2 regions of the Streptomyces peucetius genome follow, and region 2 is predicted to be linked to the other one. Evidence: riboswitches for the same ligand, from Rfam matches in the RefSeq annotation. Region 2 holds a riboswitch; the other holds the start of a gene.

Region 1 (4,357 bases), 4.1 Mb from region 2:
CGGCGACGAGGAAGGGCACCCGCCAGCCCCAGGCCTCCATGGTGTCGCTGCCGAGCCATGCGGTGAGGACGGTCACCAGGCCGGCCGCGCCGACGTAGCCGGCGAGGGTGCCGAGTTCGAGGAAGCTGCCGAAGAAGCCGCGTCGTCTGTCGGGGGCGTACTCGGCGATGAAGGTGGACGCGCCGCCGCCGTATTCGCCGCCCGTGGAGAAGCCCTGGACGAGGCGGAACAGGATCAGCAGGGCCGGGGCCCAGAAGCCGATGCTGGCGTACGAAGGGATCAGGCCGATGGCGCCGGTGCCGATCGCCATGAGGATCATGGTCGCGGCGAGCACCTTCTTGCGGCCGATCTTGTCACCCAGAGGGCCGAACACCATTCCGCCGAGCGGGCGAACGAGGAAGGCGACGGCGAAGGTCGCGAAGGACGAGAGGAGTTGGACGGTGTCGTTTCCCGGAGGGAAGAAGACGTGGCCGATGGTGACGGCCAGGTAGCTGTAGATCCCGAAGTCGAACCACTCCATGGCATTGCCGAGCGAGGCGGCCTTGACGGCCCGTTTGACCGTTGCTTCGTCGGTGACGGTGATGTCCGTGCGCCGTAGCCTGGGGTTTCTCCGCTGTTCGATGGTGCGGAAGAGTACGGGGTGGCGTTTGACCGCCGCGGGATCGGCCGGGTGCTCCTGGCCGTTATCGGCCATGGCCAAGTTTCCTTTCCTGGACTCCTGTTCCAAGAAAATCGTCCGCTCGATCGGGACAACCGCAAACCGAAGTCCCGGGCCGACGGGACTTCGGTCACCACATGTGCGGGGCGGCGAAAGGCCGGTGGTCGGTCAGATGCCGAGATCCTTGATGATCTTGGCGACGTGACCGGTCGCCTTGACGTTGTACAGGGCTCGCTCGACCTTGCCGTCCTCGTCGACGACGACAGTGGAACGGATCACACCGGTCACCGTCTTGCCGTAGAGCTTCTTCTCGCCGAAGGCGCCGTACGCGGTCAGGACCTCCTTGGAGGGGTCGCCGACGAGCGTGACCTTGAGGTCCTCCTTCTCGCGGAACTTGGCGAGCTTCTCCGGCTTGTCCGGCGACACGCCGATGACGTCGTAGCCGGCGCCGGCCAGCAGCTCGAGGTTGTCGGTGAAGTCGCAGGCCTGCTTGGTGCAGCCGGGGGTGAGGGCGGCGGGGTAGAAGTACACGATCACCTTGCGGCCCTTGTGGTCGGCGAGCGAGACCTCGTTGCCGTCGGCGTCGGGCAGGGTGAAGGCGGGGGCGGTGTCGCCGGGCTGGAGTCGCTCGCTCATGGTTCTCCTCGGTGGACTGCGGTGCACTCGGTGGTATCGCTGGTGTCGGGGTGTACGGCGTCGAGGGTAATGGGGGTGCCGCCGGGTGCGGTCGCGGCCGAGCTGACAGACTGTCGACGAAGGACTACCGGACACGACCACGGAGGCAGCGCGGTGTCGGATGCCAGGACCCCTGCGCAGATCGAGGCGGACATCGTCCGCAGGCGCGAGCGGCTCGCGGAGACGCTCGACGAGATCGGTGTGCGTGTGCACCCGAAGACGGTCATCGGTGACGCGAAGGCCAAGGTCGCCGGGACGGTGGACCGGACGGCCGGGCGGGCGTTCGTCGCGGTGAACCGGACCGTCTCGGACGTGAAGGAGAAGTTCGTGTCCGAGGACGGGTCGCCGAGGCTGGAGCGGGTGGTGCCGGTGGCGCTGGTGGCGGTCGGTCTCGTGGGCCTGCTCGCGATGTCGGCGCGCAGGCGCCGTTCGTGACCCTGCGGCGTACGGGAGGCGCTCGGGCAGGTAGGTTCGTCGTGTGAGCGCCAACAGCCATGAGCACAGCCCCCAGCACGGCCCCCAGCACGACAAGCTGCCCATCCGGATGCTGCACGACCGGGTCCTGGTGAGGACCGATATTCCGGAGGGCGAGCGGCGTTCCAGCGGGGGCATCGTGATCCCGGCGACCGCGGCGGTGGGCCGGCGTCTGGCCTGGGCCGAGGTGGTCGCGGTCGGGCAGAGCGTGCGGACGGTGGAGCCGGGGGACCGGGTGCTGTACGACCCGGAGGACCGGGCCGAGGTCGAGGTGCGGGGCGTGGCGTACGTGCTGATGCGGGAGCGGGATCTGCACGCGGTGGCGGCGGACCGTTTCCAGGAGTCGGAGGACTCCACGGGGCTGTATCTGTAGCAGTGGCGGAAGGGCTGGTGGCCGAGGTCACCGGCCCTTTGTGCTGCCCGGTGGGCGGGTGGCTTGCTACGTTGGCAGGACCCCGACGAGACGCGCCGTACCGGGCAGGAAAAGACGACGCCCCCGTAGTCGTTCGCGTTGTTCCGCGTGTCGGAGGTGCCGTCATGGCCTGGGTCCTGCTGGTTGTCGCCGGTCTGCTCGAGGTGGGCTGGTCGATCGGGATGAAGTTCACCGAGGGGTTCACCCGGCTGTGGCCGAGCGTGTTCACGGGTGCCGGGATCGTCGCGAGCATGCTGCTGCTGTCGTACGCGGCGAAGTCCCTGCCGATCGGTACGGCGTACGGGGTGTGGGTCGGTATCGGGGCGGCGGGTGCGGCCGTGGTCGGCATGCTGGTGCTGAACGAGCCGGTGACCGCCGCCCGGATCTTCTTCGTGTGTCTGTTGCTGGTCGCGGTGGTCGGTCTGAAGGCGACGTCGGGTCACTGAGTCCGGCCGGCCGGCCTGGCGGGCTCCGCCGGTGCGGATGGTGCCGCCGGCGGGAGTGCGGCCGTGGGCAGGGCCCCGCCGGTGCCGGGTCCGGCCGGTGTGCCGTCGCCGGCCGGCCGTCCGGGGGATGTCCCGGGAGCGCCGGGGGGCCGGCTGGTGCCGGGCAGTCCGCCGCCGGAGCCGTACGGGCCGCTGTCGCGGCCTTCGCCGGCCTGCTCGTCCGGGTTGCGGGGCCGGAAGACGTCCTCGGGGTCGCCCGAGTCGCCCCGGTCGTCGGGGTCGCGCCGCTCGGGCGGCGGGTCGTCCGCGCCGGGCGCGAGCTGCAGTTCGAAGTCCCGGACCTCGGAGCCTTCGAGGGCGGCGGCGGTGTACTGCCCCCAGATCTCGGCGGGTGCGCCGCCGCCGTTGATGCGTGGCATGCCGAGCGCCCCGTACAGCGATGTCTGGGTGCCGGTCTTCGGGTTCTGTCCCATGACGGCGACGACGGTGGCGAGTGACGGGGTGTAGCCGGCGAACCAGGCGGCCCGGTCCTCCTCCGCGGTGCCGGTCTTGCCTGCGGCGGGCCGGCCGGCGGACTGGGCGGCGGAGCCGGTGCCGCCGTCGACGACGCCGCGCAGGATGTAGGTGGTGGTGTCGGCGGCCTCGCGGCTGACGGCCTGCACGGTGCGGCGCTCGGGGAGCGCGATGTCGACGCCGTTCTTGCTGATCTCCTCGACGAGTGTGTACGGGGTGTGCTTGCCGTGGTTGGCGAGGCTGGCGTACGCGCCGGTCATGTCGAGGACGCTGGCGGTGGCCGGGCCGAGTGCGATGGACGGGGAGGGGCTCAGGTCGGGGGTGGTGCTGGGCAGGCCGAGGGCGATGGCGGTGTGCATGACGCGGGCGGGGCCGACGTCGACGGCCATCTGTGCGAAGACGGCGTTGACGGAGTTGTCGGCGGCCTCGCGGACGGTGATGGGGCCGTACGAGACGTCGTCCTCGTTCTCGGGGGCGTAGCGGGGGCCGTCCCAGCCCTGGACGGGGCGTTTGCTGTCGCCGACGTAGATGGCGTTGGGGGAGATGGGCCGCCGTTCCTGGGTGAGGGAGTGGTTCTCGACGGCGGAGGCGAAGACGAACGGCTTGAAGGTGGAGCCGACCTGGTAGTCGCGCCGGGTGGCGTTGTTGACGTACTGCTTGGTGTAGTCGATGCCGCCGTACATGGCGACGACCTTGCCGGTGTCCGGTTCGATGGAGACGCCGCCGACGCGGACGTCGCGGTCGGCCTCGCGTTCGCTGTCGAGCTTGGACATCACCCGGTCGTCGACGGCGGCGACGAGCGCGTCCTGTCTGGGGCGCTGGAGTGTGGTGGTGATGCGGTGGCCGCCGGTGGCGAGGGTCTGCTCGTCGAGGATGCCGCGGGCGTCGAGGTGGTCCTTGACGGCCTGCACGATGTAGCCGCCCTGCCCGGACAGGCCGCTGGAGGGCTTCGCCTGACGGGGCATGGGGAATGTCAGGGCGTCCCGCTCCTCGCGGCTGAGCCAGTTCTCCTTCACCATGCCGCCGAGCACGTAGTTCCAGCGGGCGAGCGCCGCCCTTTTCTTCTCGGGGTGGGTGGCGACGTCGTAGGCGTTGGGCGCGTTGAGGAGTCCGGCGAGGTAGGCCCCTTCGGCGACGTCGAGGTCCTCGACGTCCTTGCCGTAGTAGGCGTGGGCGGCG
Region 2 (4,357 bases):
CTCACTTGCGGTTCGCGCCACCTTTTATGGCGTAAATACACTGATTGGGGTGAACGCCCCGAACGCCGAAGCCTGAGCGGTCTGAACAGCAGGTCCGGCCCGTCGGGTCGTCGCAGGACCGGGCTGGCCGACGCTTGGGAGCCGGCTATGCAGCGTCAAGGTCCTCAACGACAACCACACTGGCACTTCTCCTCCGTCGCCAAAGGGTTCTACAGGGTGGCCCGCAACGCGAAAACCGTCGCGGACACCTCGCTGAGCTACTGACACAACCCTTGACCAGCAGTGTTGCAACGGCCCCCTTGATACTTCTTCCTGTTGGGTCGCGATCGAAGAACCGCACCCTGCCGGAGACGTCCGCCATGGCAGCGGACGGCGGCAAGGCCTGCACCACTGGCGTCACATCCGCCACCAGCCGAGCAGCGGTACAGCTCGGGATCGACATCCCGTGGGCAGCGCAGATGAAGAATCGGCGAACCGGCCTCCACGGCCTGGCTTGCCCACCTGCCCTCGAGGCCTGCCCGGCCGGCGTCGACTCCTGGATCGGCGTGCATCCAGCTCAGGCACGGCAACTCCTGCGCGGCTAATACTCCAGTGCAATTTCACTTTCTGGTGAAGGCGACGCCCTGGCCGACGACTTGTTTGACTCTTCCTTGGGCCTACTCCAGCGCCCGGAGTCGGGTGATGGTGCCGGCGAGGGTGTGGCTGCAGGACGCGAGGTGGTCGGGACCGTATCCGCGAGGGCCGCATTCGACGACGAGCAGCAGGCTCAGGTAGAGGCGGTAGAGGGCCAGCCGGTGCCGGAATGCGGGCGTGAAGTCGAGGCTGCCGCCCGCCTGGGTGTAGCCGGCGACGAGGTCGCTGTCCGGGCCGGTGTCGCCGCCGAAGGCCAGGGAGACCAGCTCGGCGGCCGGATCGCCCCAGAACGCCCGCTCGTGGTCGATGAGTCCGGCGATCCTGGGCTGCGCCCCGTCGTTGGGGACGTCGATGAAGATGTTGCCGGGCCACAGGTCGAAGTGGACCAGCCGGGGCTCGGTCACCTCGTCGAGGGCGTAGCCGCCCTCGGCCACCAGCTTCCGTATCTCGGCGGGCGGTACCTCGAGCGGGGACTGCCAGCGCCCGGCGTCGTCGAGGAGCGCGTCCACCATGTCGGTGAAGGCCGTGCGCCAGCCGGAAGCGGACAGCGCGGACTCGGCTGCCGGATAGCCGAACCGGCCGTCCTCCGGGGCCAGGGTGTGCAGCCGGGCTGTGATCGCACCGAGTTCACGGCGCAGCACCGCCTGGGCGGCGGGCGACAGGCGATCGGCCGCTTTGTCCCACGGGGCGCCCTCCAGGACGGACAGGGCCAGGAACTCCTCGCCCGCGTACAGCAGCGCCGGCGTCGGCACCCGATCTCCGGGGAGACCCTCGATGCGCCGGTAGACCATGACCTCCGTGGCCATGATGCCGAGTTCGTAACGCAGGACGGCGACATCGGCTGGCGGGGCGAGTTTGACGACAGCGGGTCGGCCGTCGTCGAGAACGACGCGGTAGGCGGTGTTGAACCAGCCGTCGGTCAGCTCGGATTCCAGACGGCAGCCGATGCCGCTGGAGGCGCGCAGCAGGGCGTCGAGTTCGCTGGGGGACAGGCGGCGCTTGGTCTGGCTCTGCATGGAGGGGCACGCTTTCGGATGGTCGGACAGCGGAGAGATGGTGGGAGCGCTCCCATAATGTAACCACTGAGAACACCGGCCTCATTCATCCAGCCTGTGCCGCCGGCGGGAGCCCAGATTTCAGCGCATCGGCCAGCGCGACGAGGGAGCAGGTCACCGCCTCGGGCGGGCAGGTCCCGCGGTCGCCTCACCGCCACGCTCGCCCGCCGGACATGCTGTTCGTTGAGCAGCCTGGTCCAGGCGTAGTACATTCCGCGCGGAGGTGCACGAGTGCCTGCCCCGGACGAGATGTGCGCCGTACCCGGCCCGACAAGACGACGCTCTCAGGAGGCGTCATGGGCGTACACGGGCAGTGGATCGACTTCGTGTCCGAGGCACCCGAGCCCCGCGCCCTGGACGTCGACTGGATCCACGGATCGCCGTCGGCGAAGCACAACACCGATCCCGACATCCAGGTCCACGCGTACGACGAGCACACGTTCATCCTGCGGCAGAACAAGGCGATCAACTACGAGGCGCCGTTTCTCTTCCTGATCTTCGGCAACGCGCGCGCCGTGCTCATCGACACCGGAGCCACCGAGTCGGCCGAGTTCTTCCCGCTCAGACGCGTGGTTGACGAACTGGTCGGCCGCTGGCTGGCCGGGCATCCGCGGAACGACTACGCCCTGCTGGTCCTGCACACCCACTCTCACCACGACCATGTCGCGGGCGACGCACAGTTCGCCGAGCGCCCCCGCACCACGGTGGTGGGGGCGGATCTGGACAGTGCCTGGACGTACTTCGGCTTCACCGAGGACCCCGACCGGGTCGCCCGCGTCGATCTCGGCGGCAGGGTACTGGAATGCCTGGCTACCCCAGGCCACGACAAGGCCGCCGTCACGTACTACGACCCGCATACCGGATTCCTGCTCACCGGCGACACGGTGTATCCCGGGCGGTTGTACGTGGAGGACTGGGCCGCCTTCGGCCGGACGGTCGATCGCTTGATCGCGTTCGCCGGCATCCGAACGGTCACCCACGTCCTCGGCTGTCACATCGAGATGACCGACCAGCCCGGCGTGGACTACCCGATCCGGACCACCTACCAGCCGGACGAGCCGCCCCTGGAGATGACCGTCGGCCACCTGCGCGACATCCGTGCGGCGATCGACGAGGTCGGCGACCGGCCCGGACGGCATCCCTTCGCCGGCTTCGTCATCTGCCGCGAGGGCGGCTGAGCGGTCTCGGACCTCTCGCGTTCCTGTCCGCGATGTCGGTGACGCACAACCGGCAGGACCGGCCCGGCCATGGCGCGCGCCGGGGAAAACCTCGCGCCTGACAGCAGGCGTCTTTGCACCACTGCTTTCGCTGTGTGATTGGTCCATTCGTATCCGCCGGAGTGCGCGTGCTGCGGTGGGCGGTCACTGTGGTGCGAGCGCCGGTCGACCGCCGGTGCTCGGTGCTTGTGAGGGAGTCACGTGATGTCGCAACGCAATACTGTCGTCCGCAGTCTGCACGATCTGGGGCTGGCTGCGTGGTTCGGCGGCTCGCTGATGGGAGCGGTCGGATTGAACGGGGCGGCCTCGGCGGAGGGCGGTCAGGGGCGGGAGGGCGCGCGGTTCGCCAGTGCGGGCTGGGCGAAGTGGGTGCCGGTGAACGCCCTGGCGATTGGTGCCCACCTGGTTGGCGGCAGCGGGCTGCTCGCCGTGAACGCTCCCCGGGTAGCGGGTCAGCAGGGGGTGGCGGCTTCCACACTGGCCAAGACCGTGCTGACCGGTGCGGCGCTGGCCGCCACCGCCTACAGCCGCGTCCTGGGCAAGAAAATCGAACTGGCCTCGTCCGATGATCCCAAAGACACCGAGAAGGCCTCCAGCCACCCCGTCGACATCGACAAGGCCCAGCAGCAGCTGGGACGCCTGCAGTGGGCGGTCCCGGCTCTGACCGGCGGCCTGGTGATCCTCAACGCCCTCCACGGCGAACAGCAGCGTGCCGACCAGCAGGCGTACGGGATGTGGCAGCGGGCCCGGTCTGCGGGCCCGGCCCTGATGCACGCCGGCTTCCACGGGCTCGGCAATCACGGGACGCGGTGCTGACGAAGTCACATGAGTGGGGCCTGGGAGCGGGCACTCGGCGGGTTGGCCACCGTAGTCGGCTGTAACCGAGCCTGCGTCGAGGAAAGATCCCGGCGGTACCGGGCCCCGTCCCGGAACGCCGAGCCCAACAGGCTCTGGGAAGCTGACCGGCTTCGTGGTCAGGGCCTCCTCGGGACGGCCGAGGGCGTGATAGTCCAGTTCGTCCTGTCGGCGCCTCCCCCTTTGCGGCCGGTGGCGGCGGCGTGCTGGCGGCACGGACGATGGTGGAATCGATCAGCACCAGCCAGTCGATGTCACCGGCCGCGTCGGCCCGCGCCTGGACCTGCTCCAGGGCTCGGGTGAACACGCCGTCCAGGGCCGGGCGGCAGGGACACCGTCTTCCACAGCCCGTAACGGGCGGCCAGGGAACGCCAGGAGACCCCGGTCCGGACCCTGTGGACCATCCCGTTGACGACCTGTCGGTCCTCGACACATGGTCGCCCGGTAGAGGCCCGCAGTATCAGCGGAGTGAGTAACTCCCTCTCGTGATCGATGATCACGGCGACGTACCACCCAACCGTGCTCCACCATCTGGTGTTGAAGACGGACCCTAGACATCGACGCCGCGACGCTGCTGCATCGGCCCAGGAGAGTTCG

What was found. Region 2 has a riboswitch for guanidine ahead of OGH68_RS31430 (MBL fold metallo-hydrolase). Riboswitches for the same ligand answer to the same signal wherever they lie in the genome.
Region 1: it holds a riboswitch for guanidine, as region 2 does, so the genes downstream of both, OGH68_RS13115 (DMT family transporter) here and OGH68_RS31430 (MBL fold metallo-hydrolase) in region 2, are expected to answer to the same signal.

The regions. Positions count from the first base shown of each region.
Region 1 covers NZ_CP107567.1:2,875,942-2,880,298, reverse strand. The annotation lists gene OGH68_RS13135 (MFS transporter) at 1-694, opposite strand, end outside; gene bcp (thioredoxin-dependent thiol peroxidase) at 827-1,294, opposite strand; gene OGH68_RS13125 (DUF3618 domain-containing protein) at 1,448-1,768, shown strand; gene OGH68_RS13120 (GroES family chaperonin) at 1,812-2,180, shown strand; guanidine-III (ykkC-III) riboswitch at 2,238-2,304, shown strand; gene OGH68_RS13115 (DMT family transporter) at 2,345-2,665, shown strand; gene OGH68_RS13110 (transglycosylase domain-containing protein) at 2,659-4,357, opposite strand, start outside.
Region 2 covers NZ_CP107567.1:6,956,136-6,960,492, reverse strand. The annotation lists gene OGH68_RS31435 (phosphotransferase family protein) at 657-1,649, opposite strand; guanidine-III (ykkC-III) riboswitch at 1,906-1,973, shown strand; gene OGH68_RS31430 (MBL fold metallo-hydrolase) at 1,985-2,866, shown strand; gene OGH68_RS31425 (hypothetical protein) at 3,110-3,721, shown strand; gene OGH68_RS36525 (transposase) at 4,015-4,357, opposite strand, start outside.